DNA from 4 places in the Ensifer sp. GW821-FHT05G01 genome. Region 1 is predicted to be linked to each of the others. Evidence: riboswitches for the same ligand, from Rfam matches in the RefSeq annotation. Region 1 holds a riboswitch; each other region holds the start of a gene.

Region 1 (7,915 bases):
GCGGCACGCCATTCTTCGCGGGCCCGCGGCCGCCTCTGCGCCTCGTTTCCACCGATCACGTTGGCGAAGACGTGATGAGGTTGACATATATTCCTGCTTGATCGCTGCGTTTCGACAGATGGACTGCGCCGTTTGGGGCCCGATATGGCCGCCAACAATCATCCGCAGGCGCTTGCGATCGATCTGGCTTCGGTCAACGGGCGATGGCAGTGCGTGTCCTGAAGTTTGGCACGCCGGCAAATGCGCAGGGATGCCACAAGGGGCACTTGTGTCGATATTGAGCTGCTAGGGGACCTGCGAGAACGTGAAGGCCCTGTCGCCGTGATACCATATGAACTCGTTTTCCTTGGCGCGAAGTCCTCCGGGATTTCGCAGCACTGTCCCGCACAGGTTCGTTGTCTTGAGCCACAGGAAGCAAACCTCGTCCCGGTCAAATTTGACCTCGACGTTCGTCATGCGACCGGCGCCGATGGAGGCCCAGTCTCCCGTCAGAGTGGCCATGCCCGCGATCGAAATCACAGCCTCGTGTTCCTCGCCCGAATCCAGCATGCGTCCATGCAGCCGATGCCCGAGGAGAAGTGAGCGGGCTTCGTCGGCTTCCAGTCTGTTGGCGGCGATGAAGTCGGTGTTCATCAAGGTCTCGGGCAGGCCCGCCAGCCGCAGTCCCCGATAGAAGCGCGCGCTGTCCTCCTGCGTTGCCAGGTCCAGCGGCGGGCTGGTTGCGATGCTGGCCGCAGTGCCGCCGCGTGCAAGGCGAAGCCCGTTGAAACGGGTTATGGCCGCCTCCGCTTCCGCGCGGCGACCGAGGTGCCCGGAAGCGGAGGCAAGAAGAAGGAATGAGCCGTCATCCTGAGGGTTGAGTTCGATGCTGCGCTTCGTTGCTGCCGCTGCCGCCTCGAAATCCTCGAGGCCGAATTGCGTCAGTCCAAGGACGTAGATGAAGAAGGACGGAGAATGCGGATCGAGGCGCATGGCCGTGCGGATGTAGGGCAGGGCCTCCGCCGGACGGCCGACGGAGGTCAGCACGAGGGCCGTCAGCGCGTAGCTCCAGGAGTCGCCCGGTTCAAGCGCGATCGCTTCCTTGAGTGCGGCCAGCGCGTCGGCATATTGCCAGTCCGCTTCGGACAGGAGAGCGGACGCCTGATAGGCGAGCGCTGTCTTGTGCTTCTGGGCGATCCGCAGATATTGCGTCGCCTTGGCTCTCGCTTCGGTCCGCGAGATGCCCAGCTGATAATGCCAGCGCCACATGCAGATGCGCGCGTAGACCATGGCCGCGGCGGCGTAGGCGCGCCCATAGGCGGGATCGAGCGCAATCGCCTGCTCGAAATAGGGCACTGCCTTTGCAAAGTCCTCCGGGGTGGTGCGTCGGTGATGCTCCCAGCCGCGCAGGAACGCGTCGAAGGCCGCGGGCACCATCGTTTCCTTGCGCCCGGAGGCCATCTGCTGGTCCGGGTCCAGCCGAAGTGCCAGCGCGTCGGCAATGCCCCGCATCACTTCGTCCTGCAGCGCAAAGACATCGGACAGTGAACCGTCGAACTTTCCGGCCCAGACGTGGCCGCCGCTGAGACTATCGACGAGCTGGGCATTGATCCGCAGTTGCTCTCCGGCACGCTGCACACTGCCTTCAAGCACGTATCTGACGCCGAGTTCTTTGGACACCTGCCTGGGTGTCACCGCCTTGTTCTTGTAGGTGAAGGTCGAGTTGCGCGCGATCACGAACAGGCCGGAGACCTGGGCGAGCTCGGTGACGAGCCCATCGGTCATGCCATCGGCGAAATACTCCTGCCTCGGATCGTCGCTCACATTGGCAAACGGAAGCACCGCGATCGACGGTTTGTCTGGAACACTCAGGTTCGATAGTCGGACTTGGGGCGTTTCCACGGGTGGCTCCCACGGCTGCCACCAGGCGACGCCGCTCGCCGCCACAAGCACGACCGCGGATGTAGCAAGTGCCGGCCAGCGCGTCATGCGGCGCGTTGCGGCTTTCGCGCTGCCCGCGTGGGCTTCGTTCAGCGCCAGGCGATAAGCCCGAACCGGCTTTTCGATATGCTTCAGGCGTTGTTCGCCGATAGAGACGAAACGGACATCGAGGTGTTTCTCGACCTGATCGTAGGCGGTGCCGGAAATGACGATCCCACCCGGTTCAGCGAGGCTCTGCAGGCGCTCGGCAATGATCACGCCATCGCCTTGAATGTCGTCGCCTTCAACGATGACATCGCCAAGATTGATGCCGATGCGAAATTCCAGCCGCCCCTCTTCGGAGCCGCGGCTATCGGATTTCGCGCGCTGAACCTCCACCGCGCAACGGACCGCTTCGACGACACTGTGGAACTCGACCAGCAACCCGTCGCCCATGGTCTTGATCAGCCGTCCACGGTGCGCGGCGATCCGTTGTTCGAACAGGTCGTGCAGATCGGCCTGAAATCGCGCGCATGTACCCTCCTCGTCGGCTTGGGTGAGCAGTCCATAGCCGGAAACGTCGGCAATCATCACGGCGGCGAGCCTGCGTTCCATTTGCCTACCGGATCAACGAAGCCTCTTGTTGGGCTAGTTTATCGCATTATCTGCAATCGCTAAAATGAAGTTCGCCGCCGTGGTGCAGCGCTTATGCCGTGTGACGACGACTTGCGGCCCCGGGGTACTTCGCGTTCGGCAAATCGTCGCGCGACGCAATTCGGCCGGGGAGGTGTCGCACGCGTCGATTGACTTTGCACCGCCCGCTTCCTAATCATCTGACGTTGGATGGTTTCCCCGGATCGTGGCGATGCGGGGGAATAATTGGGAATGTGACGGATGGACCCAAATCGGGCATCCTTATCGCAGCCGACCCCGCGACTGTAGAACGGTCAGGGTTCGCCATCGGGCTGAAGACCGGCTACCTCTGGATTGCATGGGCAATCGAAGGCGGTTCGGAGTTCAGCCGGAAAAGCCACTGGCGTGGCTTCGTGATCAGCCGGGTTGGACGCCTCTTCTTCTACGAATCGTCCGCCTTTCACGAAACATAAAAACGCCGGGAAGGTGAGGCGGGCCGTTCGGGCCCTTGCGTTGTTTTTCGTGTCACCACGCGAAGCGATGTTTTGGGCTCGTGACGCCGTGAGCCAGGAGACCTGCCGTCCGACAGGGGCATTCCGCCCGAAGGGAAGCCCGCTTCCCACGCCATCACGGAGGTTGTCTTGGCTTATCGACCATTTTCCGAACGCGCCTTTGGCGCGGTGAGATGCTGTTGCCGCTCGAACTCGCGACCGAGCACGTGAGGCCGCAACGCACATGAGCTATTCCCATGCCGGGCCGGTTCTGGTCCTCGGCGGTGCCCGTTCCGGCAAATCCGGCTTTTCCGAAAGGCTCGTCGAAGCCTCCGGGCTCTCCATGCACTATGTCGCAACCGGCCGGGCCTGGGACGACGAGATGCGCGAGCGCATCGACCATCACAAAGAAAGGCGCGGCGAAGGCTGGACGACGCATGAGGAGCCGCTCGATCTCGTCTCGCTGCTGACACGCATCGACGACGAAAAGCGCGTGGTGCTCGTCGACTGCCTGACGCTGTGGGTCACCAACCTGATGATGGAAGGACGCGACATGGCGGCGGAGTTCGCTGCCCTTGCCGCCTTTCTGCCCGAGGCGCGGGCGCGCCTGATCCTTGTGTCCAACGAAGTCGGCCTCGGCATCGTGCCCGAGAACCGCATGGCCCGCGACTTCCGCGACCATGCCGGCCGGCTTCACCAGATCGTTGCGGAGAAATCCGCGGAAGTTTACTTTGTCGCGGCCGGATTGCCGCTGAAAATGAAGGGTTGATCCATGACCACTGCGAGAGCCAACCAGGGCAAGATCCCGGCGACCGTCATCACCGGCTTCCTCGGTGCCGGCAAGACGACGATGATCCGCAACCTGCTGCAGAATGCCGACGGCAAGCGCATCGCGCTGATCATCAACGAGTTCGGCGATCTCGGCGTCGACGGCGACGTCCTGAAGGGCTGCGGCGCGGAAGCCTGCTCGGAAGACGACATCATCGAGCTCACCAATGGCTGCATCTGCTGCACGGTTGCCGATGATTTCATCCCGACCATGACAAAGCTGCTCGAGCGCGAAAACCGTCCTGACCACATCATCATCGAAACGTCGGGTCTGGCGCTGCCGCAGCCGCTGATCGCCGCCTTCAACTGGCCGGATATCCGCAGCGAAGTGACTGTCGACGGCGTCGTCACTGTGGTCGATAGCGCTGCCGTTGCCGCTGGCCGTTTTGCCGACGACCACGACAAGGTCGATGCGCTGCGCGTCGAGGACGACAATCTCGACCACGAAAGCCCGATCGAGGAACTGTTCGAGGACCAATTGACGGCTGCCGACCTGATCGTGCTCAACAAGACAGACCTGATCGACGCGTCCGGCCTGAAGGCCGTGCGCGACGAGGTGGCTTCGCGCACCAGCCGCAAGCCAACGATGATCGAAGCCAAGAACGGCGAAGTGGCGGCAGCCATCCTGCTCGGCCTCGGCGTCGGCACGGAAAGCGATATCGCCAACCGCAAGTCTCACCACGAGATGGAGCATGAAGCCGGCGAGGAGCACTCTCACGACGAGTTCGACAGCTTCGTCGTCGAGCTTGGCGCAATTGCCGATCCGGCCGCCTTCATCGACAGCCTCAAGGGCGTGATCGCAGAGCACGACGTGCTGCGCCTCAAGGGCTTTGCCGATGTGCCCGGCAAGCCGATGCGCCTCTTGATCCAGGCTGTCGGCGCCCGCATCGACCAGTATTACGACCGCGCCTGGGCTGCCGGCGAGAAGCGCGGAACGCGCCTCGTCGTCATCGGCCTGCACGACATGGACGAAGCAGCCGTGCGCGCTGCCATCACCGCGCTCGCCTGACGCCTTGAAGCAACGCCGTTCCAGGAAGATCGTTTCGAACCTTCCTGGAACGGCTTGAACGGATAGAACAATGCATCTGCTTCTCGCCCAGAAAGGAACGATCGCCGACGGCAACGAAGCGATCGATCTGGGGCAAACGCCGGCCGACGTGCTTTTCCTGTCGGCCGCCGACACCGAGCTTTCCTCAATCGCCGCAGCCCATGGCCGGCGCGGCGAGGGAGCGAGCCTGCGCATCGCCAGCCTGATGAACCTGATGCACCCGATGTCGGTCGACACTTACGTCGAGCGCACGGCGCGGCATGCCAGGCTCATCGTGGTCCGGCCGCTCGGTGGCGCCAGCTACTTCCGTTACGTGCTGGAAGCATTGCATGCCGCCGCCGTCACCCACCGCTTCCAGATCGCGGTGCTGCCCGGCGACGACAAGCCGGATCCGGGGCTCGAGCCGTTTTCGACCGTTGCAGCCGACGACCGTCAGCGTCTCTGGGCCTATTTCACCGAGGGCGGCGCCGACAATGCAGGTCTGTTTCTCGATTATGCCGAGGCGCTGATCTCTGGCGCCGAGAAGCCGCAGCCGGCAAAGCCGCTCTTGAAGGCTGGTATCTGGTGGCCGGGGGCGGGCGTCATCGGCGTCAGCGAATGGCAGACCCGTGTCCGGGAAAGGACGGTCGCCGGGGAGGGATTCGAACCCCCGACCATCGGGATCTGCTTCTATCGCGCCCTGGTGCAGAGCGGCGAGACGCGGCCCGTTGAAGCGCTGATCGAGGCGCTTGCCGCTGAGGGCATGCGCGTGCTGCCGCTGTTCGTCTCCAGTCTCAAGGATGCCGTTTCGGTCGGCACGCTGCAATCGATTTTTTCCGAGGCCGCTCCTGACGTGGTGATGAACGCCACCGGCTTTGCCGTCTCGTCCCCTGGCGCCGACCGGCAGCCGACCGTGCTGGAATCGACCGGCGCGCCGGTGCTGCAGGTGATCTTCTCGGGGTCGTCGCGGGCGCAATGGGCAACCTCGCCGCAGGGGCTGATGGCGCGCGATCTTGCCATGAACGTCGCCTTGCCCGAGGTCGATGGCCGCATCCTCGCGCGCGCCGTCTCCTTCAAGGCGGCCTCGATCTATGATCCCAAGGTGGAAGCCAATATCGTGGGGCATGAGCCGCTTGCCGACCGGGTGCGGTTTGCCGCACGGCTCGCGGTCAACTGGGCAAGGCTTCGCCGCGCCAAGCCGGCTGAACGCCGCATCGCCATCATCATGGCCAACTACCCCAACCGCGACGGCAGGCTCGGTAACGGCGTCGGGCTCGATACGCCGGCCGGCACCGTCGAAGTGCTGCGCGCCATGGCGAGCGAGGGCTATCCCGTGTCCGGCGTGCCGGAGGATGGCGACGCGCTGATCCGCTATCTCATGGCCGGGCCGACCAATGCGGCGAGCCGCGACCGCGAAATCCGTGAAGTCATTTCACTGAGGGATTACAACGCGTTCTTTGATTCGCTTCCGAAACAGATTCAGGATGAAGTCTGCGGTCGCTGGGGCGCGCCGGAAAACGATCCCTTCTTCCTCGATGGCGCCTTCGCGCTGCCGCTCGCCCGCTTCGGTGACGTTGTCGTCGGCATCCAGCCGGCGCGCGGCTACAACATCGATCCGAAGGAAAGCTACCACTCGCCGGACCTGGTGCCGCCGCATGGCTATCTCGCCTTCTATGCCCACCTGCGCAACCAGTTCGGAGCGCAGGCGATCGTCCACATGGGCAAACACGGCAATCTCGAATGGCTGCCGGGCAAGGCCTTGGCGCTGTCGGAGACCTGTTATCCCGAGGCGATCTTCGGGCCGCTGCCGCATGTCTACCCCTTCATCGTCAACGACCCCGGCGAGGGTACCCAGGCCAAGCGCCGCACCAGCGCCGTCATTATCGATCATCTGACGCCGCCTTTGACGCGGGCGGAATCCTACGGGCCGCTCAAGGACCTCGAGGCGCTTGTCGACGAATACTATGACGCAGCCGGCGGCGATCCGCGACGGCTGAGGCTTTTGAGCCGTCAGATCCTCGACCTCGTGCGCGATATCGGCCTCGACCACGACGCCGGCATCGACAAGGGCGACAGCGACGACAAGGCGCTGGAAAAGCTCGACGCCTATCTCTGCGACCTCAAGGAGATGCAGATCCGCGACGGCCTGCACATTTTTGGCGTGGCGCCGGAGGGGAGGCTCCTGACCGATCTGACAGTGGCGCTGGCCCGCGTGCCGCGCGGCCTCGGCGAAGGCCCCGACCAGAGCCTGCAGCGCGCGATCGCGGCGGATGCAGGCCTCGGCTTCGACCCGCTCGATTGCGTGATGTCTGAACCTTGGGACGGATTGCGGCCGGATATCCTTGCCGAGGTTTCCGACCAGCCCTGGCGCACGGCCGGCGATACGGTCGAACGCATCGAGCTGTTGGCGGCGGCGTTCGTCTGCGGCGAGACGCGGGCGCCAGAGGAGTGGTCCGCCACCAGCGCCGTACTCGGCGAGATCGAGGCGCGGCTGAAACCGTCGATCGTCAATTCCGGCGCTGCCGAGATGGCCGGTTTCCTGACCGGCCTCGATGGACGCTTTGTGGCGCCCGGACCATCCGGCGCGCCGACGCGAGGGCGGCCCGACGTTCTGCCGACCGGGCGCAATTTTTACTCCGTCGACAGCCGCTCGGTGCCGACGCCGGCGGCTTACGAACTCGGCAAGAAATCCGCCGAACTGCTCATCCGGCGCTACCTGCAGGATCATGGCGAATGGCCGTCCTCCTTCGGCCTGACGGCCTGGGGCACGGCCAACATGCGCACCGGCGGCGACGACATCGCCCAGGCCTTAGCGCTGATCGGCACCAAGCCCACCTGGGACATGATCTCGCGCCGGGTGATGGGCTACGAGATCGTGCCGCTTGCGGTGCTCGGGCGGCCGCGCGTCGACGTGACGCTCAGGATTTCCGGCTTCTTCCGCGATGCCTTCCCGGACCAGATCGCGCTGTTCGACAAGGCGATCCGCGCCGTCGGTGCGCTGGAGGAGGACGATGCCGACAACATGATCGCCGCGCGC
Region 2 (7,915 bases), on a different contig from region 1:
CGTGCTGATGCAGATTTCCGAAGGCATTGCCCAACTGACGCTGAACCGGGCAGAGAAACTCAATGCGCTGAACTACGAGCTGATAGACCGCCTACTGGCCCTGCTCGACACCATCGAGGTCAACGACAAGGTCGGCGCGGTGATCATCACCGGCGCGGGCGAGCGGGCCTTCTCCGCTGGCGGCGATATTCACGAATTTTCCGAAAGCGTGGCGAAGGGCGTGAACCCGGCGGTGCGCGATTTCGTTCGCCGGGGCCAGCGGCTGACCGCGCGGCTCGAGTCCTTCCCGAAGCCGGTCATCGCTGCCGTCAACGGCATCGCCTATGGCGGCGGCTGCGAGATCACCGAGGCGGTGCATCTGGCGATCGCCAGCGAGCGGGCACGCTTTGCCAAGCCCGAGATCAAACTCGGCATGCCCCCAACCTTCGGCGGCACGCAGCGCCTGCCGCGGCTTGCCGGCCGCAAACACGCACTCGAGCTGCTGCTGACGGGCGAGGATTTCTCGCCGGACCGCGCCCGGGACATGGGCCTCGTCAACCACGTCGTTGCCCATGAGGAACTGATGCCTGCCACCCGCGACCTTGCCAGACGCATCATGGGATATTCGCCGCTCGCCGTCCGCTCGATCATCACTGCCGTCACCCGCGGCCTCAACATGTCGATATCGGAAGGGCTGCTGGTGGAAAGCGAGCAGTTTGCCCAGATGGTGCCGACCGACGACCTCTCCGATGCGCTCGCCGCCTGGAAGGGACGGCATATCCATGATGATCCGCCGCGTGGCCGCTCCTTCTCGCGCTACTACTAAATTCAACCAAACGGTTGACAATAATTATCGCATCGGCAATATTCAACAACATGGTTGAATATAAGAACGATCGGCTCGACGCCGTATTCCATGCGCTCTCCGACCCGACGCGGCGAGCGATGCTTGAGGATCTGTCGGCGGGCGAACGGCTGGTGGGCGAGCTTGCCGCCCCCTTCGCCATTTCGCTTGCCGCCGCCTCGAAACACATCAAGGTGCTCGAGGGCGCCGGCCTCGTGCGGCGCGAGGTGCGCGGCCGCGCCCATGTCTGCCGGCTCGACGCCGAACCGATGCATGCCGGCATGGAGTGGATGCGCCATTACGAAGCCTTCTGGCGCCAGCGCATCGACGTGCTGGAAGCGCTGCTGCTGGCGGACGACGCGGCAAAGGGTGCGGATGCGCAGGCAACGACGGAGAAGAAGGGATGATTTCGTCAACCGGCAACGACGACGGATATGCCCGGATCGTCGCGCCGGATGCGGCGCGCATCGAGCGGCTGTTGCCGGGGCCGATCGAGCGCATCTGGGCCTATCTGACGGAGGAGGACAAGCGCCGCCTGTGGATGGCAGCCGGCACCATAGGGGCTGCAGCCGGGACGAAGGTCGAGCACATCTTCCGTCACGAGGAACTCGGCACGGATTGCGGCGAACCGCCTGCCAAATATGCGGCCCTTGCCGGCGAAAGCCGAATCCATGGCCGCATCATCGCCTGCGAACCGCCGCATCTGCTCGCCTATAGCTGGGGCGAAGGCACGCCGACGCCATCGCAGGTGCGGTTCGATCTGGAAATGAGGGGTGCCAACGTGCTGCTGGTCGTCACCCATTCGCGCATCGCGAAACAGCAGACGATGGCGAGCTTTGCCGCGGGCTGGCATACCCATCTCGACATTCTCGCCAATGTGGTTTCCGGCCGCACGTCGCGCGGCTTCTGGAACAAGCATACCCTGCCCGAACTGGAATATGCCCGGCGGCTGTCGCCGCCCTAGCACCCTCTAACCATGAGAAATTGCTGCGTGATTTTCCACCTGGGATCCCTGCCGACCCAGGGGCCTCATGCCGCACGTCCATTCAACGAGGCAGGATCAACGGAGTTTGACATGTTGCTTCAAAACAAGGTGGCCATCGTTTATGGCGGCAGCGGCGCGATCGGCGGCGCTGCGGCGTCTGCCTTTGCCCGCGAAGGTGCTGATGTCTTTCTGGTCGGACGGACAGCCGAAACCTTGAGCCGCACGACCGGGACAATTCGAGCGGCGGGCGGAAAGGCAGAGTTCGACGTCGTCGACGTCCTCGATCAGGCCGCCGTCGAACAACACGCGCAATCGGTTGTCGATCGCGCCGGCCGGATCGACGTGGTGCTGACAGCCGTCGGCTTTTCCCATGTCCAGGGTCCGCCGCTTTCGGCGCTGACGCTGGAACAGTTCGAACGTCCGATCTCTGCTTACACCCGCGCCAATTTCATCACAGCCAAGACGGCCACAAGGCATATGGAGAGAAGCGGCGGCGGCGTCATCCTGACGGTGTCGACACCCGGCTCGCGCCTGTCAGGCTCGGGCTTCCTCGGCTACGGCACCACCTGCGGCGTCATCGAGACCTTCTCGCGCATTCTGGCGGGCGAAGTCGGCAGTCACGGCATCCGCGTCATCTGCCTGCGTCCGGACGCCATTCCCGAGGCGCTGCCGGTTTCGCACGCACGCGCCGTCTTTCAAGGCTTTGCCGACCGCTTCGACACGACGGTGGAGGAGATGCTCGACGGTCGCGCGAAGACTGGGACATTGCTCGGGCGCTTTCCGAAGCTCGACGAGGTCGCGGACTACGCCGCCTTCGTCGCCTCGGACCGGGCTGGCGCCATGACCGGCGCAATCGCCAATCTCACCTGCGGTTCGCTGGTCGATTGACGGGAACGACCGGCGCACCCTCGTCAAGGTCCGCCAGTCGCCGCGTGTCAGGCGCGTGCAAATCCGAGGATGAACAGCGCCAGCGACCCGATCGAAGTCACCGTGCGCACATGGTTCCACCAGACCCAGTCGGTCAGGTAGCGCTGCTGCCAGAATTCGGTGGCAGCCTGGCCGGGCGTGACAGCACCCAGCGCATCGTTCATCGGAACGTTGAAGATGATGGTGACGATCAGCACGCCGGCGACATAGACGATGCCGCCTACAGCCAGGAGCAGGCTGCCATTGCCGCCCCAGACGAAGGCGGCAATCACCAGGGCAAGCGCCAGAAGCGCCGTGCCCATGAAGACGCTCAGAAACAGCGGGTTCTGGATCACCACGTTGATGGCGTTCATCGCCGCGATCCCCTGCTCGGCCGGCAGCCGTGATAGCGCCTGCATGATGCAGACCGAGAAGATGAAGAACAGCCCGGCCATCAGGCCGGAACCGATCGCGGCGGCAAACGCCAGAGCGGGGATGAGCGGGATCATGCGGCAATACTCCAGACACCGGTTGCAGCGGTCTCCCGGGCGTAAGTTGCAAAGTCGCGCGGCCGGCGCCCAAGCACGCGCTCGACATCGGACGTCACACTCGAATTGCGCCCATCGAGCACCGAGGTGAAGAGATAGCGGATCAATTCGACATAGTCATCCGGCACGCCGTCGGCCTTCAGCTGCGCGGCAAAATCGTCAACCGGAACGGACTGATAGCTGATCCGCCGATTGGCAGCCGCAGCGATCTCGGCCACAGCGTCAGCAAAGGTCATGAGCCGCGGGCCGGTCAGCGAATAGACCTGGCCAACATGGCCCTCATCCAGAAGAGCCGCAACCGCAACGTCGGCGATGTCGTCACAGCTGATGAAGGGTTCGGTGACCTCATCCGTCGGCAGGAAGACGGACCCGCTCACGATGCCATCGGCGAGAAAACCTTCGCTGAAGTTCTCGAAGAACCAGCTGGCGCGGATGATCGTGCAGTCAGCGCCGGAGGCCTGAAGCGCACGCTCGGCGGCTTCCGCCTCATCCTCGCCTCGGCCCGACAAAAGCACCAGCCGCTTGATGCCTGCGTCGACGGCAAGGCGTGAAAACTTGGCGATGATCTCGACGGAACCCGGCACCGCCAGGTCGGGCTGGAAGCAGACATAAATGCGATCGACATTTGCAAGGGCCGTCGCCCAGGTCGCCTCGTCGGTCCAGTCGAAAGAAGGCGACGCCGAGCGCGCGCCGATGCGCACCGCAACGCCCCGCTCCTGAAGGCGGGCCGCGACCCGCCGCCCCGTCTTGCCGGTACCGCCCAGAACCAGTGTCAGTTTGTCCGTCATCGCTTCCTCCTGAGGTTGGCCTACAAACATGAGCATCTCTCACATTTGCAAATGTGATAAATCCTCGTATTTTAGGAGTCAAGTCAAAATGTGAGCATCACTCATGAATCAAGAGACAAGCCCAGCCGCGGCTCCCCCCGACGACGAGACCGCGCTGCGCCGGACACCCAGCCAGAAACGCAGCCGCGAGCGCGTCGAACACATCCTCGCCTGCGCGACGGCACTCATCCAGGAGAAGGGCAGCGACGCCATGCGCATGAGCGAAGTCGCTGAAAAGGCTGGAATTTCGATCGGATCGCTCTACCAGTACTTTCCCGACAAGGCGGCGATCGTGCGCACGCTGGCCGAGCGCTACAATGCGGTGTGCAACGAGTGTATCGCGGCCGAGCTTGCCAAGGTGACGTCGCTCGCCGAGCTGCGTGACGCCTTCGCCGTATTGTTCGACATCTATTACGATATGTTCCTGGCCGAGCCCGTCATGCGCGATATCTGGTCGGCGATGCAGGCCGACAAGGCGCTGCGCGAAATCGACCTCCAGCAAAGCCGTGCCGGTGGCCAGCTTCTCGCCGACGTCTGGGCGCGGTTTGCGCCCGGCACGCCGCGCGAGGCGATCGATAGCGCCGCCTTTTTGATCATGCATCTCGGCGATTGCACCATGCGGCTTGCGGTCTCGGTGGACCGGGCCGAGGGCGACCAGATCGTCGAGGCCTATAAACGCATGATCCTTCGGGATTTTGTCGCGGATGGGCCGGGCGGCGGCGCAAGTTTAATTGACATCTCCGGGGTGCGATCCTAATCATCATCAGATCGATTGGTTCCCGCAACGCGAACGCGTTTCGGGAGTAAACGGGAACGTGACGGATGGACCCATGCTGGGCATTCAAATCACGGCCGACCCCGCGACTGTAGAGCGACGTGAATGCGCCGTTCCGGAGCGATCCGGAAGAAGCCACTGGAGACGAGACCGCGAGAGGGCGGACCTTGGCTCTGGGAAGGCGAGGCAAATCCAGGGTGATCTCACCCGACGTCCTGAGCCAGGAAACCTGCCAGTCGATGCGGGCATAGGGCCCAAACCGGGAAATTTCCCGATGCCATCACGGAGGTTGTCATGGCTACGTCTACAGTTTCGAGCATTCCGCTCTCCCTCAGCGATCGTCTGACCGCGGGTATCATCGCGCTTCTCATCGGCGGCTTCCTCGTCTTCGGCGCGGGCCTGGCGAATTCGGCCGTGCTGCACGACACCGCGCACGACACCCGCCACTCCTACGGCTTCCCCTGCCACTAAGCGATGCGGAGGGACGCGACATGCGTTCCGCGTCGACATAGCTGCGGACAAAAACGCTTCCGGCAAACAGCCGGACGCGTTTGCTTGCGTCTGATGCAGACCGAAGATCTGCCGGCCGGAGCCGTTCGCAGGATTGCCAATGGGACACGGCGCTGCCTGCAAGGCGCATGGCGCGCCGATATCGAGGGATATCGAAAATGATTGTCAGAACGCTTCTGGCCGCGATCGTGGCTGGATTGATTGCCGGTGTCTTCATGACCGGCGCCCAGGAACTGCGCGTCGTACCGCTGATCCTGCACGCGGAAGAATTCGAAGGCGAAGCACCCGCCGCCGGCGAACAGCCCGCCGCCCAGCCGGGAACGGCCGATCCGGCCGCCGCAAACCACGACCAGCATTCGTCGCTGAAGGCGGTTTCGCCGATCGGCGCCCTGCTCGACGCCCTGTCGCCGATCACCCCCGCCTACGCCCACGAGGGCGAACACGAGGAAGGTGGCATCATGTTCGGCATGAGCCGCTTTTCCGGCACGCTGATCGCCAATCTGGTGACCGGCTCCGGCTTCGCGCTGCTGCTGGCCGGCGTCAGCCTCGTCATCGGCTATCCGATCACGCTCAGGAACGGCGCGCTCTGGGGCGCCTGCGGCTGGCTTGCCGTACACATGCTGCCGGCCATCGGCCTGCCGCCGGAACTACCGGGCTTCCCGGCCGCCGAACTCGGCGACCGCCAGGTCTGGTGGCTGGCAACGGTAGCGCTTTCCGCCGTCGGCCTTTATCTGCTGGTCCTGCGCGAAGAGATCGTTGCCAAGATCATCGGCCTCGTGCTGATCGCAGCACCCCACGTCTATGGCGCGCCGCAGCCGTCGGATATTTCCAGTAATGTTCCGGCCGTACTGGGCGCCGAGTTCGCCGTGGCGGCGCTCGCCACCACGCTCGCCTTCTGGATCGTGCTCGGCGTCGTCTCGGGCTTCATCAACGACCGTTTCGCCAAGGCATAAGCCGACCGGCCACCGTGACAAACGAGCCCCTGATATCGCCGATATCAGGCGCTCTGTCGTTTGAGATGATCAGCCCGTCTGCGATGCAAGCAGATGCGCCTGCAATCGTTCCCGACGCTCCTGCGGCGCCAACAGCACGCAATTGTCGCAGAAGCTGCCGCCTTCGGTTCGATAATAGAGACAGCAGCCGCCGCGCAGGCGATAGACGCGCGACAGCGCTTGATCGCCGCTCCCCTCGCCGAACTCGACCTTGATTGCCTCATAACAGAGCTTGTCGGAATAGAGCGGCGTGCCTTGGCGTTTGACGATCGCCAGCGCCTTGGACATCGCATCCTCTTCGTCGCCGAGCGCGCGACCGATCTCCAGGAAACCACCCGCAAGCGAATCCGCTGCCAGCCGCCATTGCGCGCCGGACGAAAGACCCGTGCGACGCTTCAGCATGGCGATGACTGGCGCCAGATGCACGGCGAAGGTTTCACTGAAGGCAACCGCATCGCCTGGGGCATTATCGCCGACCGCAGGCATGCTTAGGCTGAAATGAAACCGTTTGGCCGCCACCAGCCGCTCACCATAGGCGCGCGAAAATTCTTCGAAGCGAAGGCGGCGAACCCCCGCCACGATGCCCGCACCGAGATAGAGGCTGCCAAGCGCGAGCGCCAGTTGGTTGCCGTAAAACGCGATCAGATGGGCGGCGCGGATCTTGTTGTCCATACCGACGGCGAAACAATCCTGATAGGCAAGCCCGGCTTCGAGCCCCGCACCATCCTCGGCCCAGAACTGCGCCGCGGAAAGACCGTCGTCGCCGGCAGCATCGAGCGAAAAGCCGACTTCGGGAAAGAATGGCTGCAGGCGCGCGAGCAGGTCGAGAGCGCTCCGGCGTTGCGCCGCGTCCATGCCCTCTACCGCCGGGCGATCGTCCTGCCGCTGGTGAGCGAAGCTCATGCCGTCTCCCTTGCCGCAAGCCAACCGCCGCGAAAATCCGCCTTCTGCAAGCCGCGCCGGATGGCCGGGACGCTACGCGTCAGCTGCCAGACAAAACCGTTTCTGGCATTTTCGATCATCATCACGACGAGCCCCTGGTCAAGCCCGACCACGCGGTCGTCGACCCAGCCTTCAGGGCCTGCGCCGGACAGGCTTGGATTGAACCCGCCGGGAAAGCGGCCTTCGCACAGGAGGTCCGGATAGCGGTTTTCGAATGCGGCCAGCGCCGAGCGCGAAGCATCCGCGGCGAAGGGCAGACAGGCAACCGGCCCCCAGGGGACCAGCGTGCCGTCGTCGGGTCCACCGGGCGCACCGCGGGCGGCATAACCGAGCATCCGCTGCCAGCGCCCGTCGACAAGCCGCAGCCGCCCCTTCGGTCCGTCACCGGCGCTGAGGCCCCATCCAACCCGGTCATAGCCGGCGAAACCTCGGGGATTGTCGTCGGCATACTGGCGCTGCAGGTCGATCGCCCGGCAGGTGTTTTCAAAATAATCCGTCGCCTTGTCGCGCATCGGCGGATCGCGAAGACCGCGAAGGTCGATCCAGGCCTGCGGAAAGAGATGGATGAACAGCGGGCCGGCCTTCAGATGCGGCGCACCGTCGACCG
Region 3 (7,915 bases), on a different contig from region 1:
TCGGGCTCAGCGCTTCGTAGGCGACCGGCACGAGATCGGCGACGCAGGCCGGATCGATCCGCACGCCACCTCTCTCCGTGGCCCTGCAAAACATCTCCGGCGCGTCGACAACGAGCGCTTCACCGGGATCCTGGTGGAACTCGGCAATGGCGCCGAAGGTCCCCATGCTCCACCCGGCCTCCGGGTCTTTCAGATGCGTGCTGAGCATGTCGGCGAGTTCAGCCATGGATATTATCCCCTGCAATCTGTTGTTCGATGCCGGCTTGCGCAAGGCGCGTCGGCTGCACGATCAGTCCCCCCGCGGCCTCGGTGACATAGGCTTCGATGCCGTAGACGCGCCGCAAGAGGTCTGCGGTCAGCACCGCGGCAGGCGGGCCGTCGGCGACGATGCGGCCGCCTTCGAGAAGCACGAGCCGATCGCACCAGCGCGCCGCCAGACCGAGATCGTGCATCGAGGCTACGACCGAAGTGCCCTGCCGCGTCAGATCGCGGAACACCTGCATCAGCGCGATCTGGTGCGCCGGATCGAGGCCCGCGACCGGCTCGTCGGCCAGAAGCAGGTCGGCCTGCTGTGCCAAGGCTCTTGCAATCAGCGCGCGCGCTTTTTCGCCGCCGGAAAGATCGGTTGCCCGGCGCGATCGCAACTTGCCGATATCCATGCGCTGGAGCGCTGCTTCAACGGCTTCCTGGTCGGCGAGCGCCGATCGCGCAAAGGCGCCCCGGTGCGGCTGTCTTCCGAGGTCGACCAGAGCTTCCACCGTGATCGGCCAGGCGATATCCCTGTCCTGCGCGACATAGGCGACGTGACGGGCAAGGTCGGCTGCAGTCATCCGCCGCAGATCCTGCCCAGCAAGCTGAATTTCGCCGCTCGACGGGATCAGCCCCAGGCAGGCGCGCAGAAGCGTCGATTTGCCGGCACCGTTTGGCCCGATAAGACCAACGAATTCGCCCGGCCCGACGCTAAGAGCGATGCCCTTCAGCACCGTATTGCCGCCAAGCGAGGCGGAGAGATTGGAAACGGCAAGCCGGCTCATGCCATCTGCCTCCGCGCGCGCATCACCAGAACCAGAAAAAACGGCGCACCCACGACAGCGGTCAGCACGCCGAGCTTGAGATCGCGTCCGGGTGCAACGACGCGCACGAAAATGTCGGCGGCAAGCAGCAAGGCCGCCCCGCCGAGCGCGCTGGCAAAGAGCAACCGCGAGGGCCGCGCCCCGACAAGGGGACGCAGCAGATGCGGAACGACCAGACCAACGAAACCGATCGCGCCGGCCACCGCCGTTGCCGCACCGACCGAGGCGGCCGTGCCGATGACCGCAAGCCGCTGCACCCTTTTCATATCAATCCCCATGCTCGCTGCCGTCTCGTGGCCGAGTGTCAGGGCATCGAGCGCCCGGCCGAGGCTTGCCAGCATCAGCCAGCCGAGCACCATGAAGGGCGCGGCCAGCCAGACATGGGTCATTGAGCGATCCGTGAGCGAGCCCAGCATCCAGAACATGATCTCCATCGCCGCGAACGGGTTTGGAGAGAGATTGAGCGCTAGCGAGGTCATCGCCCCGGCAAAGGTCGAAACCGCGACGCCGGCAAGGATGACGGAGAGCGGCCGGGCATCAGCCCCGGCCATCAGCCGGACGACCAGAACGGCGCAGAGCGCGCCGCCAAGCGCCATCAACGGCAGCGCAAGCGGTAGCAGGGCCGACAGTCCGGTGTAGATGGCGATCACAGCACCGAGCGACGCCGAGGCGCTGACCCCGATCAGCCCGGGTTCGGCAAGCGGATTGCGCAGATAGCCTTGAAGGGCGGCACCGGAAAGCCCGAGCGTCGCGCCGATCATCAGCCCGAGGATTGCCCGCGGCAGGCGGATTTCCCGCATCACCAGCCCGATCAGACTGTCGTCTCCAGCGAAAAGACCGGCGAGGCCCTGCCATGGGCTGACATCTGCAGGGCCGACCGTCAGCGAAAGGACGAAAAGCGAGGTGACAAGAATGGCAAGCAAGACGATGAGCAAGCGGTATCGGGCGGTTTCCTTCATCTTTTCCCCAAGTCGAGTTGCGTGGCATCGAGTTTCATAGCGGCCTGCTGCAGGATGCGTGCGGCAACCAGGGTGAACGGTCCGCCGCAGATGGTGTAGCGACTGTCGAGCTGGACGGCCTGGTGCTGCGACGTGACTGCTCTGAATGCGGGATGGGCAAAATTCTGCTTGGCGAGCGCCGGTCCGCGTTCGCTGCTGGCATCGATGGCGATCAGGTCCGGACGTGCAAGCACCAAAACTTCCAGCGGCAATTGCCCGGTGCCGGAGATGCCCAGCTTGTCGGCGAGATTTTCCAGTCCCGCGATGCCGACGATATCGGCAACCAGCGTGCCGCTGCCCGAGGTGAAGCCGTTGGCATAATAGAGCGCCAGATCGACATCGTGCACCTTGATCGTCTTCAACCGCCCGATCTCGGCATCCATTTCCGCCACCAGTTGATCCGCGCGCTGTTGACGACCGAGAAGCTTTCCCATGCGCTGGAGGTTGGCGCGAACCTCGGCAATCGACGCCTCCGGCGCGAACTCTTCCACGGCAAAGCCGAGCCGCTTCAACAGATCGACGGTCGTGCGTGTCGTATAGGTCCCGGCAATCACCAGATCCGGCTTCATCAGGAAGATTTCTTCGGCAAGCCCGTGATTGACCACATAGGAGTTCGCCTCGGCGGCAAGCGCCGAGGTCGAGCCATCGGTGGCCAGATAGGATACCGAATGGAGTTGCCCCTTGTCGGCCACCAGCATCGCCATCTGGTCGGTGCAGACGTTCATGGAGACGACGCGGCGCGGCGCTTCGCCTGCCCAGGCGCCAAAGGGCAAGGCTGTGCAAAGCACCCCTGCAACCAGATATCGCCTGCACCAACCGGATGTCATCAGAACGAGGCCTTCAGGCCGGCAAAGGCGGTCACGCCTTGCGTGTTGTAGCCGTAGATCTCCTCATAGTCCTCATCGAAAAGGTTGTCGACGCGGCCGAAGATCTCGAGCGTGTCGTTGACCTTGAAGCTGCCGCCAACATTGACCAGCGTATAGGCGCCGAGCGGCACCCGCTCAGGGCCCGGCCGATAGGCCACGTCCTGCATGCGGCCATTGAGGATGACTTCGCCGAAGACCCTGATACGATCGTCGTGGAATACATACGCGGCATCGAGCGACGCGGCATGGCGCGGGCGGCGAACTTCCTGCAGACGCGGACCACCGGCCAGCGTCTGCTCGCTCGAAGCGGTGTAGGTGTAGGTCGCCGTCGTCGTCAGTCCCTTGAAGAAGTCGACCGTCGCGGAGACCTCGACCCCGTGGCGCAAGCTTTCGCCGGAGCGATTGACCGGCGTCGAACGGAAGCTGGCGTCGTAGACGGTGGCGATCTCGTTTTTAAGGTTCTGGTCAAAGTAGGTGACATCGACGGTCAGACCGTCGTCGAAGAAGCGCTGCTCGACACCGATGTCCCAGCCGAGGCTTTCCTCCGGTTTCAGGTAGGGATTGCCGATGAAGGTTCCCGGGATATATCCGAACTGCTCGTAGAAGGTCGGATTGGTCACGCCGGTGCCGACGGATGCATGCAGTCGGGTTTCGCTGTCGGGTATTTCCCAGGAAGCGCTCAGGCTCCAGGTGGTTGCGTCCTCGAAACGATCGTTGAAATCGCGCCTGAGGCCTGCATTGACGAAGAACTGGTCCGCGAACTCGCCGCGATACTCGCCGACGAGCGAATGCGCATTGCGGCTGAAGGTCTGCTGCAGATGCGACGGCGTGAACGTCTCGCGCTGCCACTCGTAGCCTCCGGTGATCTGGTGGCGGATACCGTCTCCACCATCGAAGCCGTAGCTCGCCTGATAGCTGCCGTTGTAGCGGTTGCCGTCGTTCCAGGATCGCCCGAAGCCGCTGACATTGTCGCGGTGAACGTCAAGGCCGGAGACGCGCGCCTTCTGGGTGAGATCGCCGTCGAGCGCCGAATGGGTCAGGCCGAGCGAGCTCGAGAGCTCGCGCGATCGCGTATAGTCCAGCGTGTCGTAGGTCAGCGCCGTCATGTAATCCTGCGCGTCGAGGTCGGTCTTGCGGTTGACGGCGCGCAAGGTCGCATCGAGCTGCAGATCCGGCGAGAGATCGAAGGTGAACTTGCCGTTGACGGTGCCGTTGCGGTCGCCATCATCCTCGGAGCCGGTATCGGAGACATTGAAACCGCCGGTTCTCTGGAACACGCCGGACAGCGCGTAATCATAGCCCTCGCCGCCGCCGCGGGTCGACAGGCCGCCAAGCCAGGTACCGTCGCTGCCGACTTCGGTGCGGGCGTTTGACACGGCACCATCGCGGCTTCCCTTCTTGGTGATGATGTTGATGACACCGGCCATGGCATTGGCGCCCCAGAAGGTGCTTTGCGGTCCGCGCAGGATTTCGATGCGCTCGATGTCGTCGGCAACCAGGCCGCCGAAGTCGAACTCGCCCTGGGACACGTCGTTCGCCTCGACGCCATCGATCACCACCAGTAGCTGATTGCCTTCCGCACCGCGCACGCGCACCTGCGTCAGGCCGCCGGAGGCACCGGTGCGCGAAACCGAGAAACCGGGAACGAGACGCAGGGCGTCGGCGACGTAGCGGATCTGGTTTTTCTCGATCTGATCTCCGGTAATCACGGTAAAGGCGCGCCCGGATTTGCGCTGTTCGGTCGGCGTCAGGCCATCGGAAACCAGGATCTTCTCAAGCTTGGTCGGTTGTTCGTTTGCGGCCGTATCCTGTGCCTGAGCCCCGCCCACGAGTGTCAGAACCAGCGCCGCTGCGCCAGTCAATTGCTTCGTCATATCGTCCCCACTCCGGCGCGATGGGCACGATCCGGCCCACGCGCGATCGACCGCGGGCAAAGGGTGGCAGGGGCAAGACGACAAGCGACCACCCCGGCGCCGTCTGCGGCACGCGGCAACATTGCTCCAATGTCACCGCTACGGACGGCCGCGCCTCGACACCCCTCGTGTCCAGGCATGGGTGACCGAAACAGGCAGGTCTCCTGACTTCCGCGTCGTCGCTTCCTCCCGCCTTCCCACGCGAGAGTTCGCGCAGTGGCTTCATGGGATTCCGCTCGGCGGTTACAGTTGCGGGGGCAGTCGCGGTTTCGGTCCCTTGCGGGCAATCCTCACCGTGTTCCCTTTTCATCCGTCGTCAGACGGAACCTGTTTCGCAAGAAATGCACTATCAGATGCCGGCGGCGCGTCAACCGCCGGTCGCATTTTCCACTGGTAAAGTCTGCGCGCGCAGAGCTCGCAAGGCCCATGGCGCAAAGGCTACTTCAGGAACGCCCGGAAGCGCCGCATGGCGAAGGCAAAGAGAATGGCGCCGATCACCAGCAAGGCAAGGAGCTGCGGCCAGACGACATCCAGACCGGCATCGCGAAACAGGACCGCCTGCGCCAGAATGACGAAATGGGTGTTTGGTGCCGCCAGCATGATATTCTGGATGATCTCCGGCATGCTTTCGCGCGGTGTCATGCCACCGGAGAGCGCCTGGAGCGGCAGAAGAACGAGCATCAGCAGCAGGCCGAACTGCGGCATCGAGCCGGCAATCGTGGCCAGCAGGATTCCCATCGACGTGGTGGCAAAGAGTTGCAGGGCGGTGGCGAGCAGGAACAGCGCAAACGAACCCTGCACCGGGACGGCAAGCACCCCCTTGACCACGAAGATCAGCGACACCGCAGAAGCCAGCAGCACCACCAGCCCCATCGACCAGACCTTGCTGACCATGATTTCGAACGGGGTGACGGGCATGACGAGCAGATGCTCGACCGTGCCATGTTCGCGTTCGCGGATGAGGGCAGCTCCTGTCAGGACGATCGACAGGATGGTGATGTTGGTGATGACGTTCATCACTGCGCCGAACCAGCCCTTGTTCAATTCGGCATTGTACCGCGCGCGCAGGACTAGATCGACCGGCAGTTTCTGCTCGCTGCGGTGGCGCTCGAGGAAGCCCGCGACCTCGCCGGTGACGATCTGCTGGATATAGCCGTTGCCGGAGAAGGCCTGGCTCATCCGGGTCGCATCGACATTCAGCTGGATCGTCGGCGTACGCCCGGCGAGCAGATCCGTCTGGAAATTCGGCGGAATGTCGAGCGCGAAGGTATCGAGCCCCTGATCCATCCGCCGGTCCATTTCCGCCGGCGTGATCATCTGCGGCGGCACGAAATAGGGCGGATAGAAAGCCGTCGATATCCGCGTCGACACCGGCGAGCGGTCCTCATCGACGATCGCGATGGCGGCGCGGTTGAGCGTCTCTGGCATCGCCGTCGAGCCGGTATAGACCGACAGCGTGAAGGAATAGACGATCAGGATCAACAGGATCGGGTCGCGCCAGAGGCCCCAGAGTTCCTTGATGCCGAGGTGGTAGATGTGGGACAGGCGCATCGTCACCTCGCCTGCTTCTTGAGGGACAGGGTTCCGATCACCAGCAGCACCGGCACCGCAATCAGCATCGGCACGAAAGCGCCCGCGAGATCGCCGAAGCCGAGCGCCTTGGAGAAGGTGCCGCGAGCGATGGTCATGAAATGCGTCGTCGGGTAGATCTGGCCGATGAAGGCGCCCGCGCCCTCCAGCGACGAGACCGGATCGATCATGCCGGAATACTGGATGGCCGGAATGAGCGTCAGGATCGCCGTACCGAAAATCGCGGCAATCTGGCTGGACATGAAGGTGGAGATGACGAGCCCCATCGCCGTTGCCGCCGAGACGTAGATCAACCCGGCGACCGTCCAGGCCAGCAGGCTGCCGGTGAACGGCACCCGGAAGACGAAGATCGCAAAGGCGGTCAAAAGCGCGAAATTGAGCATCGCCAGGGCGATATAGGGGAGTTGCTTGCCGACCAGGAATTCGAGCCGCGTCACCGGCGAGACGTAGAGGTTGACGATCGAGCCCAGCTCCTTCTCGCGCACGACGCTGAGCGCCGACAGCATGGCCGGGATCAGCATCAGCAACAGCGGAATGACGGCGGGCACCATGGCGACGATGCTCTTGACGTCGGGATTGTAGCGGAAGCGCGTCTCGATCTTGAAGGTGCCGGCGGTTGCCGCATCGCCGTAGCGTTCGCGGATCTTTCCGGTCAGCCAGTGGGCGTGCAAGCCCTGCACGTAGCCTTTGACCGTTTCGGCGCGGCTCGCCATGGCCCCATCGATCCAGGCGGCAATTTCGACCGTGTCGCCACGGGCCGCCCGCCTGGCAAAACCCGGCGGAATCTCGATCGCAAGGCTGAGTTCACCGTTGCGCATGCGCCGGTCGAGGTCGGCATAATCGGTGATCGGGTTCTTCTCGATGAAGTAGCGCGAGCCGGCGATTTCGAGAATATATTCGCGGCTGGTGGTGGTCTGGTCATGGTCGAGCACCGCGAAGGTCAGGTCCTCGACGTCCATGTTGATGCCATAGCCGATGACGAACATTAGGATGACCGTGCCGATGGTCGCGAGCGTCGCCCGGATGGGATCGCGCACCAGTTCCAGCGCCTCGCGACGGGTGTAGCTGAACATGCGTCCGACGTCGAAAAACGCCGACGTCGCCGACGCCTTTCGTTCGACCTCCTGCGCGATTGCCGGCTTCGACGGGTCGTGCGCCCTGACCACGGAAGGCGCCGCCGGCTTCGCGCCGGCGATCGCCTCTTCGAGATAGGCGATGAAGGCTTCCTCCAGCGTCGACGCGGAGCGGCTCTTCATGATGCCCTCCGGCGTGTCGCTGACCAGCACCTTGCCCGCATGCATCAGCGACATGCGATCGCAGCGCATCGCCTCGTTCATGAAGTGGGTGGAGATGAAGATCGTCACCTGCTCGTTGCGCGAGAGGTCAACGAGGATCTGCCAGAAACTGTCGCGCGCGACGGGGTCGACGCCGGATGTCGGCTCGTCGAGGATGAGGATGTCGGGCGAATGGATCAG
Region 4 (7,915 bases), on a different contig from region 1:
TCGCTCGCGCAGTTGAGGTCTGGCGGGCGGTAGGCCCCCGCGCCATCAGTCCGCCCGCAAGACCTTGTCCGGGTTCATGATGCCGGCCGGATCGAAAGCGTGCTTGATGCGGCGCATCAGCTCGATCTCGATCGGAGTGCGGACTTCGGCGAGCTCGTCGCGCTTCAGTTGTCCGATGCCATGTTCGGCCGAGATCGAGCCGTTGTATTTCGCGACGATGCCGTGAACGATGGCGTTCATTTCCCGCCAGCGATCGAGAAAGACCTGTTTGTCGGCACCGATGGGCTGCGAAATATTGTAGTGGATGTTGCCGTCGCCCATGTGGCCGAACGAGCAGATGCGCGCCCCCGGCATCGCCCGCATGACAGCGGCATCGGTCTCTTTCATAAAGGCGGGAATGCTTGAAACGGGGACGGAAACGTCGTGTTTGATCGAGCCGCCTTCCGGCTTCTGCGCCGGCGACATGCTTTCGCGCATGTGCCAAAGGGCCTTGCGCTGTTCCTCGCTCGTGGCAATCACGGCGTTTTCGACCAACCCGGCGACGATGCCCTGCTCAAGCAGTTCATGCACCATGCGCTCGGCACTTTCTGCGGAATCGGACGTGGAAATGTCGATGAGCGCGTACCATGGGTGAACGGTGTCCATAGGGTCGCGCACGCCAGGAATATGCTTGGCAGTAAACTCGACACCGAGGCGTGGCATCAGTTCGAAACCGGTCAGCGCCGACCCGCAGAGGCTTGATGCCCTGTCGAAGAGGGCAAGCGCATGCTCGACGCTGCCGACGCCGGCAAAGGCCACCTGGTGACCAAGCGGCTTCGGAAACATCCTGAGGACGGCACCGGTGATCACGCCGAGCGTGCCTTCGGCGCCGATGAACAGATCGCGCAGGTCGTAGCCGGTATTGTCCTTCTTCAGCCGCCGCAGCCCGTCCCAGATCTCGCCGGTTGGCAGCACCACCTCGAGGCCGAGGCAAAGCTGGCGCATGTTGCCGTAGGCAAGCACCGCCGTGCCGCCGGCATTGGTCGAGAGGTTGCCGCCGATGCGGGCCGACCCTTCAGACCCCAGAGACAGCGGAAACAGCCGGTCGTTGTCGTCGGCCGCCTTCTGGATATCGGCGAGGATACAGCCGGCGTCGGCAACGATGACATTGCCGACGGGGTCGACGTCGCGAATTTGGTTCAGTCTCTGCAGTGACAGGACGATGTCGGCCTTGCCCTCGCGCGGGATCTGTCCCGCCACGTGGCCGGTGTTGCCGCCCTGAGGAACGATCGCCGTCCGGGTTGCGCTTGCAAGTTTCATGATGCGCGACACTTCCTCGACCGAACCGGGTCGAAGCACCATGGGCGTGGTGCCCTTGTAGAGCCCGCGGGATTCGATGAGATAGGGGGCAAGGTCAGCCGGGTTCGTCAGCGCATTGGCGCTGCCGACGATGTCGATGAAGGAGGCGATCAGTTCGGGAGAGGGGAGCGTCGTCGTCATGGCCCTGCCTTCGCAAATGCGCCCGGCGGCGCTACTGCATAATTCGTTAAATCGGAATCGATTTAAGGAGAAAATTGTGCAGCGAGCTTAAAGCGTTACAGCGTCCTTTGCGCGTCATATTTGACGCACGGCGCTGTAAAAATGTCTGTCGGTCAGTCTCTTGGGGCTGCCGCACGCTGCAGCCGGTCAAGGATCGCTTCGCCCAAACCTTCCGGGGGGATGGGAGCGAAGGCAATGGTCGCGGCGCCGCTGGCATCGGCTTTCTTCATATAGTCGAACAGATTGGCAGCTGCCTCGCGCAGGCTGCCTGCCGGGCTGAGATCGAGCACGATCGCTGCATGCTCTTCGCCGGGGAGCACTGTGTTGCCAAAGCGGATCAGGGCTTCTCCCGGGCGCACGTCGCCTGCGTCGAGTCGGACTGCAGCGCCCGGCGCATAGTGCGAGGCGAGCATGCCCGGAGCCTCGATTGTCGCGCCGGCACTTTCGGGTCTCGACACGGCAAGGCCGGTCAGATTTTCGATATCGAGGACGTCGAGACCGCCCGGACGCAGCAGGCGCAAAGCCCCGTCCTCGACCTTGATGATCGTCGATTCAAGCCCGATCTCGGCCGAGCCGGCGTCGAGAATGAGCTTGAGGCGTGGGCCGAGATCGGCGTCCACATGGGCAGCGCTCGTCGGGCTGATCTTGCCTGACGTATTGGCGCTCGGTGCGGCGAGCGGGCGGCCGAAACGGGCAATTACCCGACGGGAGAAGCCATCGGGCATGCGGATGCCCAGGGTGTTGAGGCCGGCCGAGGCGAGCGCATGCACGGAGCTTGTCGGGCGTTGGGGCAGGATCAGCGTCAGCGGGCCGGGCCAGAAGGCGTCGGCCAGGCGTCGCGACAACGGATCGAATATCACATGGGCTTCAGCCATCGCCATGTCGGACACGTGCGATATCAGCGGGTTGAAGCGCGGGCGCCCCTTCATCTCATAAATGCGGCTGATCGCATCCGGGTTGGTGGCATCGGCGGCCAGGCCGTAGACCGTTTCTGTGGGAATGGCGACGGGCTCGCCTTCGGCAAGCACAGCGCAGGCGCGCTCGATCGCGCGTTCCGGCTCGGTCCGTGTGTCGATGATTTCGGCCATATCGCTTCCGTTTCCCTTTCGAGGTCTCCTTAAAGGAGCCACGATGAAAACAGAACGATTTTCTTCAAGGGAAGCGTGCCGGTGGTTCAGAGGCTGCGGATGATGCGCCGCAGCGCCTCGTCGCGCGCACCGAGCATCAGAACGTTCTTGAGCGCGACCTTCGGGTCGTCGGTGCGAAAGAGCAGGCCATTGTCGCTGACGCTGCGATTGATGGTCATCTGACCTTCCTGCGCGTCGGGTTCGATGGCGACGGCGAAGTACATCCGGGAATAGCCGGTCTGGATACGCTCGAAGAAGTGCTTTTCGTCGCCGAGATCGCAGAAGAAGTTGGCGAAGTAGAAGGACCAGGTCACGTCCTTGGATTGGGCGAGATGTGTTCTCGCCGCCGTCACATGGCAATAGCCCAGATGCGGCCGACCGGCGAGCGTGCGGTGGAAGATCATCTTGGGAAACTGGATCGAGGTGTGGAAGCCGTTCATCCGCTTGTGCGTCGTTTCGCCGGCGGTTGTCAGCTTGTGGCCGGTGCGCTGGGCAACCTCGTCATAGCTGAGATAGCGCCGTTCGCGCTGCGACCATTGCCGCCTTTCGATGCGGCCGGTGCGCAGGAACTCGGTATGGACCGCTGTCTTCGGAGCGATCGTGGGCAGCTTCTCGGCTGCGGCGTCGTAGTATTTGAGCTTTGCCATGGACTTCAATGCGCTGTTTGCCGGTTCGGCCGGTTTCTCCGTCAGGCGACGCTAATGCATTATGGTTAATGGAAGATTTCATTGCGCCGGCCAGGATGGATGAGCCGACGCCGCAACGGATGTCGCAAAATGGCGAAGGCTTCGCGCTTTCGCGCCGGCTTTGCCGGAAAAAGCGACAACTGCCCAATATTTGATCTATCTCATTGTTTATAATGACAAATAGTCGGCCTTGTGGTGTTTCAGACACGGGATGCACTGTGTCGTCTTTCTGGAATTGGATGTCGTTAATCGGCAGCTGCGACGACGGCTTCCGCGATTAGATATGCCTACTCAAGGTGCCGCCTCTTAGGGAAGACGGAGAATTGGGAAGCCGGTCAAAACCCGGCGCTGCCCCCGCAACGGTGGTGGAGCGAAAGCCTCGGCAAAAAGCCACTGGACGGTTCCGTCCGGGAAGGCGCCGGGCTGGTCCTTGCGGATAGCTCCTGAGCCCGGAAACCAGCCTTGACACGAATAGACCGTAACGGGTTGCGGCGGGCAGCCGGATCGGAGCCGTCATCGCACAGGCATTGCGCCTGCGTGGGTTCCAGTCCTGCCTCTCCGAAACAAGGCCAACGAGGATAGGACATGGACATCAAGGGCGATATGCTCCGCAAGCTGAAGGGCCGACGCGACGGCTACAGCCTCGACCGGGCCTTCTACATCGACCCCGACTACTACAGGCAGGATCTCGAGAGCATCTGGTACAAGGACTGGCTGTTCATCGGCCACGACTGCGAGGTCCCGCGCGCCGGCAACTATTTCACCGTTCAGGTCGGCGATTACCCCGTCGTCATCGTCCGCGACCGGCAGGGCACGATCCGCGCGCTGCACAATTCTTGCCGTCACCGCGGTTCCCGCGTCTGCTCGCAGCACAAGGGCTCATCGGCCAAGCTCGTCTGTCCCTACCATCAGTGGACCTACGAGCTCGACGGCACGTTGCTCTTTGCCCGTCAGATGGGCGAGGATTTCGACAAGGCCGCCCACAGCCTGAAGCCGATCCACTGCGAAACGGTCGGTGGCTACATCTTCATCAACCTGTCCGAACAGCCGATGGACTTCGCTCCGTTCCGCGACATGGTCGCGCCCTATCTCGCGCCGCACCGCCTTGGCGAAACCAAGGTCGCCTTCGAAAGCACCATCATAGAGAAGGGCAACTGGAAGCTCGTCTGGGAAAACAACCGCGAGTGCTACCATTGCGCAGCCAACCATCCCGAGCTTTGCCGGACCTATCCGGAAGCCCCGACGGCGACCGGCGTGCAAGGCGCCAAGGATGATCCTGTCATCGCCGCCCATTGGGAAAAATGCGAAGCGTCCGGGCTTCCGAGCGAGTTCCGCATGTCCGAGACCGGCCAGTTCCGCTCGGCGCGCATGCCGTTGATCGACGACGCCGAGAGTTACACCATGTCCGGCGCCCGCGCCGTGCGGCGGCAATTGTCGGCGGATGTCAGTCAGAAGCATATCGGTACGCTGCTTCTGTTCCATTATCCGTCGACCTGGAACCATGTGCTGGCCGACCATGCGATCACCTTCCGCGTTTTGCCGCTCGGGCCTGAGCTGACGCAGGTTACGACCAAGTGGCTGGTCAACAAGGATGCGGTCGAGGGCGTCGACTACAATCTGGAAGAACTGACGCACGTGTGGACCGAGACCAACGATCAGGATCGCCAGATCGTCGAGGAAAACGCTTTCGGTATCCGCTCGCCGGCCTACCAGTCAGGGCCCTATTCGCCCGATCACGAAGGCGGTGTGATGCAGTTCGTCGAATGGTACTGCAAGTTCATGGAGCAGCGCCTCCAGGGCGAAGCTGCTCCGCTCTTTAGGGTCGCCTGATATGCAGATGGCATCCTCGTTCCATCACTTCGATGAACTCCATGTCTGGATCGACAGGCAGAACATGCTCGAATGCACATCCGCGGTCATGGAGACCGCGGATGTGATGACCTTTACCTTCCGGCCCGAGAAGCCGGCCTGGTTCCGTTATCTGCCCGGTCAGTTCGTCACGCTCGAACTGCCGGTGACCGACGACGAGCCGGTGATGCGCACGTACACGCTGTCGTCGACGCCTTCCCGGCCGCTTTCGATCGCCGTCACCGTCAAGGCGCAGGCCGACAGCATCGGCACGCGCTGGATGTTCGATCACCTGAAGCCGGGCATGCGGCTGAAGGCCTTCGGCCCGCTCGGCGATTTCAGCTTCGTGCGCCATCCCGGCGAAAAATACCTGTTCATCTCGGCAGGCTCCGGCGTCACGCCGATGATGTCGATGACGCGATGGATGGCAGACTGCATTCCGGAGACCGACGTCACCTTCATTTCCTGCGCGCGCCGGCCGGATGATATTCTGTTTCGCTCAGAGCTCGAAGTGCTGGCGCGCCAGATGTCGGGGCTGAACCTCGGCTTTGTGGTCGAGGGGCATGAGGCCCGGCACGGCTGGCACGGCCTGCGCGGCCGCATCGACGGCGCCAAGCTGCCGCTGCTTGCGCCCGACTTCCTGGAACGCACCGTATTCTGCTGCGGTCCGGAGCCGTTCATGCGCGGCGTGCGCGAGCTGTTGACGGCCGCCGGCTTCGACATGAGCCGCTATCACGAGGAAAGCTTCCAGCCGGCCGCAGCACCAGCCGCCGAGGAGATCGCAGTCAGGGCAGGGGTGGCAACCGATGCTGACGCGCAGGTCGCCAAGGTGGTGTTCACCATGAGCGGCAAGGAGATCGAGGCCAAGCCCGGCCAGACCATCCTGCAGGCGGCACGCGCCAATGGCGTCAGGATCGGGGCTGCCTGCGAAGGCGGCATCTGCGGCACCTGCCGGGTGATGAAAGTCGCCGGCGAGGTCGAGATGAACCACAACGGCGGCATTCTCGACGACGAAATTGACGAAGGCTATATCCTTGCCTGCTGCTCGCGCCCGCTCGGGGACGTGCAGATCGAGGCCTGATCGCGGGCAATGGTTGCGGGGAGGTTCCTCCCTGCAGCGATTGGGAGATCGACAGCAACGTTCGTGTGTTTGAAAAGACGCACGGGCCTGTAGGCCCGTCAGCGGCTGGCGGCAGCCAGCCGCACCGCGCGATCATGACGGCCGAAATCGATCGATCCGGTCGCCATCATGTCGACGCCTTCGCCCGCAGCGCTGGCGGCTTCCGCGCGGCTAATGAGCAGCGGCTGGGTTTCGATTGTGGCCTCTGCCTGGGCAGAGCTGGATACGCCGGCCCCTTTGTCGGCCTTCGCCAAGAGAACGAGGGGCATCGGTTTTTCCGGCAACAAGACACCGTCCGCCCAGATCGACCGCAAGGCGGTGCTGGTCATCGCGGCGACATTGACGTCGATGTCGTCGAGCGTGCCGGGCACACGATAGGGACAGCGGCGCTTGCCGCAATTGACGCCTGACGAGAACTGCCACAGCGCGTAGCTGTCCCAGTTGCCCATCGGGAAAACCTGACGGATATCCGGCTTGTAGCGGGCATACCAGAGCGGCAGCCGCGACAGCAGCCGATACCTGGAGCGGTTGGCCGCGATGTATTTCGCCGTCACATGGTTGGTGTAGAGCATCGGATAGCGGCCGGTGCGGGTCTTGATGTGACCGGCAAAGATCGCCGCGTCTTCGAGCGACATGTATTTTTTGGGGTCGATGCCTTCGAGATCGAGCACCATCAGCTCGTCGTCGCGGGGCTCCGCATAGTCGAGGAAATGGTTGGCCTGATCGACCGGGTTGCCGGGGCGGGCGAGATGGTAGGCGCCCCAGAGCAGCCCATGGGAGCGCGCGATCATCCGCCGTGTCTGATATAGCTCGCGGCTGACCGCGTATTTGCGCCACATCGTCTTGCAGTGGGCAAACGTGTCGCCACCATGATCGCCGGTGCAGGAGAAGCTTTCCGGCAGACCGTCGGAAGCCTTGGCAATGAAGCCGGAGATGCGCTTGTCGGCAAACATTGCCTCCCAGTCGATGCTGTTCATCTCATAGGCATCGACGATGATGGCGTTTGATTTCGTCTTCCAGGGCTCCAGCTCACCGGCGCGCGCGTTTGCCGCCGCGAATGCCAGACCCAGAAGGGTCGCGAGGCGCAGAATCATCCGTACAGTGGAGATATACCGCTTTGCCATTCAGTGAGATTGCCGACACTACAGTTAATGGATCGTAAATCCCAGTCCCCGAGCCGACTGTGCTTGAGACCGCGGCGAATGTATAGAGACTTGTGGCTGTATATCAGCTGCGCCTACTATTGCTGTCATTTCGCTCGGCCATTGCCCTGTCTGCAGCGTCACAGAAGCGCAAGGGGCCTCTCATGATTGGTACGCCAGCGTCTCACGATGCGCCGTCGCGTCGGCGGAGGCGCGATTTTTCGTTCCGGATCATGGAACAAAACCCGTCACTTAGGCGTTGATGGACGATTTCGCTTCTTTCGATCAGGCGACGCCGGCGCGCGGTGCCGAAACGGGATGAGATCGCACAGAACTCGTGATGGTGGTTCGCAGGCGCCGGAAGCGCGCATGGCTCTTATGGAGGGTTAAATGAGAACAATGACGGGCAATTGGTTCGCCACAGTGATTGCTTCGGCAGTCTTGATGACGTCGGCCGCGCCGTCCCAGGCTTTC

What was found. A riboswitch is a leader RNA that binds a small molecule or an ion and turns the genes downstream of it on or off. The one in region 1 is predicted to bind cobalamin.
Region 2: linked by a shared signal. The riboswitch ahead of AC07UR_RS13235 (CbtB domain-containing protein) and the one ahead of cobU (bifunctional adenosylcobinamide kinase/adenosylcobinamide-phosphate guanylyltransferase) in region 1 are both predicted to bind cobalamin.
Region 3: linked by a shared signal. The riboswitch ahead of AC07UR_RS06865 (TonB-dependent receptor plug domain-containing protein) and the one ahead of cobU (bifunctional adenosylcobinamide kinase/adenosylcobinamide-phosphate guanylyltransferase) in region 1 are both predicted to bind cobalamin.
Region 4: linked by a shared signal. The riboswitch ahead of AC07UR_RS04350 (aromatic ring-hydroxylating oxygenase subunit alpha) and the one ahead of cobU (bifunctional adenosylcobinamide kinase/adenosylcobinamide-phosphate guanylyltransferase) in region 1 are both predicted to bind cobalamin.

Annotation. Positions count from the first base shown of each region.
Region 1 is NZ_JBWKSC010000003.1:358,565-366,479, reverse strand. It holds gene AC07UR_RS10495 (dihydrofolate reductase family protein) at 1-101, shown strand, start outside; gene AC07UR_RS10490 (adenylate/guanylate cyclase domain-containing protein) at 286-2,514, opposite strand; cobalamin riboswitch at 2,727-2,894, shown strand; gene cobU (bifunctional adenosylcobinamide kinase/adenosylcobinamide-phosphate guanylyltransferase) at 3,268-3,792, shown strand; gene cobW (cobalamin biosynthesis protein CobW) at 3,796-4,860, shown strand; gene cobN (cobaltochelatase subunit CobN) at 4,931-7,915, shown strand, end outside.
Region 2 is NZ_JBWKSC010000004.1:422,612-430,526, forward strand. It holds gene AC07UR_RS13200 (crotonase/enoyl-CoA hydratase family protein) at 1-805, shown strand, start outside; gene AC07UR_RS13205 (ArsR/SmtB family transcription factor) at 856-1,230, shown strand; gene AC07UR_RS13210 (SRPBCC family protein) at 1,227-1,787, shown strand; gene AC07UR_RS13215 (SDR family NAD(P)-dependent oxidoreductase) at 1,899-2,696, shown strand; gene AC07UR_RS13220 (anthrone oxygenase family protein) at 2,744-3,223, opposite strand; gene AC07UR_RS13225 (NAD(P)H-binding protein) at 3,220-4,050, opposite strand; gene AC07UR_RS13230 (TetR/AcrR family transcriptional regulator) at 4,154-4,846, shown strand; cobalamin riboswitch at 4,846-5,115, shown strand; gene AC07UR_RS13235 (CbtB domain-containing protein) at 5,159-5,335, shown strand; gene AC07UR_RS13240 (CbtA family protein) at 5,533-6,327, shown strand; gene AC07UR_RS13245 ((2Fe-2S)-binding protein) at 6,397-7,269, opposite strand; gene AC07UR_RS13250 (glucoamylase family protein) at 7,266-7,915, opposite strand, start outside.
Region 3 is NZ_JBWKSC010000002.1:219,262-227,176, reverse strand. It holds gene AC07UR_RS06885 (DUF6925 family protein) at 1-226, opposite strand, end outside; gene AC07UR_RS06880 (ABC transporter ATP-binding protein) at 219-1,034, opposite strand; gene AC07UR_RS06875 (FecCD family ABC transporter permease) at 1,031-2,032, opposite strand; gene AC07UR_RS06870 (ABC transporter substrate-binding protein) at 2,029-2,859, opposite strand; gene AC07UR_RS06865 (TonB-dependent receptor plug domain-containing protein) at 2,898-4,811, opposite strand; cobalamin riboswitch at 4,988-5,196, opposite strand; gene AC07UR_RS06860 (ABC transporter permease) at 5,289-6,401, opposite strand; gene rbbA (ribosome-associated ATPase/putative transporter RbbA) at 6,404-7,915, opposite strand, start outside.
Region 4 is NZ_JBWKSC010000001.1:900,466-908,380, forward strand. It holds gene AC07UR_RS04330 (DUF1217 domain-containing protein) at 1-33, shown strand, start outside; gene AC07UR_RS04335 (FAD-binding oxidoreductase) at 46-1,479, opposite strand; gene AC07UR_RS04340 (L-threonylcarbamoyladenylate synthase) at 1,632-2,606, opposite strand; gene AC07UR_RS04345 (DUF6656 family protein) at 2,693-3,292, opposite strand; cobalamin riboswitch at 3,609-3,810, shown strand; gene AC07UR_RS04350 (aromatic ring-hydroxylating oxygenase subunit alpha) at 3,917-5,161, shown strand; gene AC07UR_RS04355 (FAD-binding oxidoreductase) at 5,163-6,260, shown strand; gene AC07UR_RS04360 (glycoside hydrolase family 25 protein) at 6,359-7,423, opposite strand; gene AC07UR_RS04365 (BA14K family protein) at 7,841-7,915, shown strand, end outside.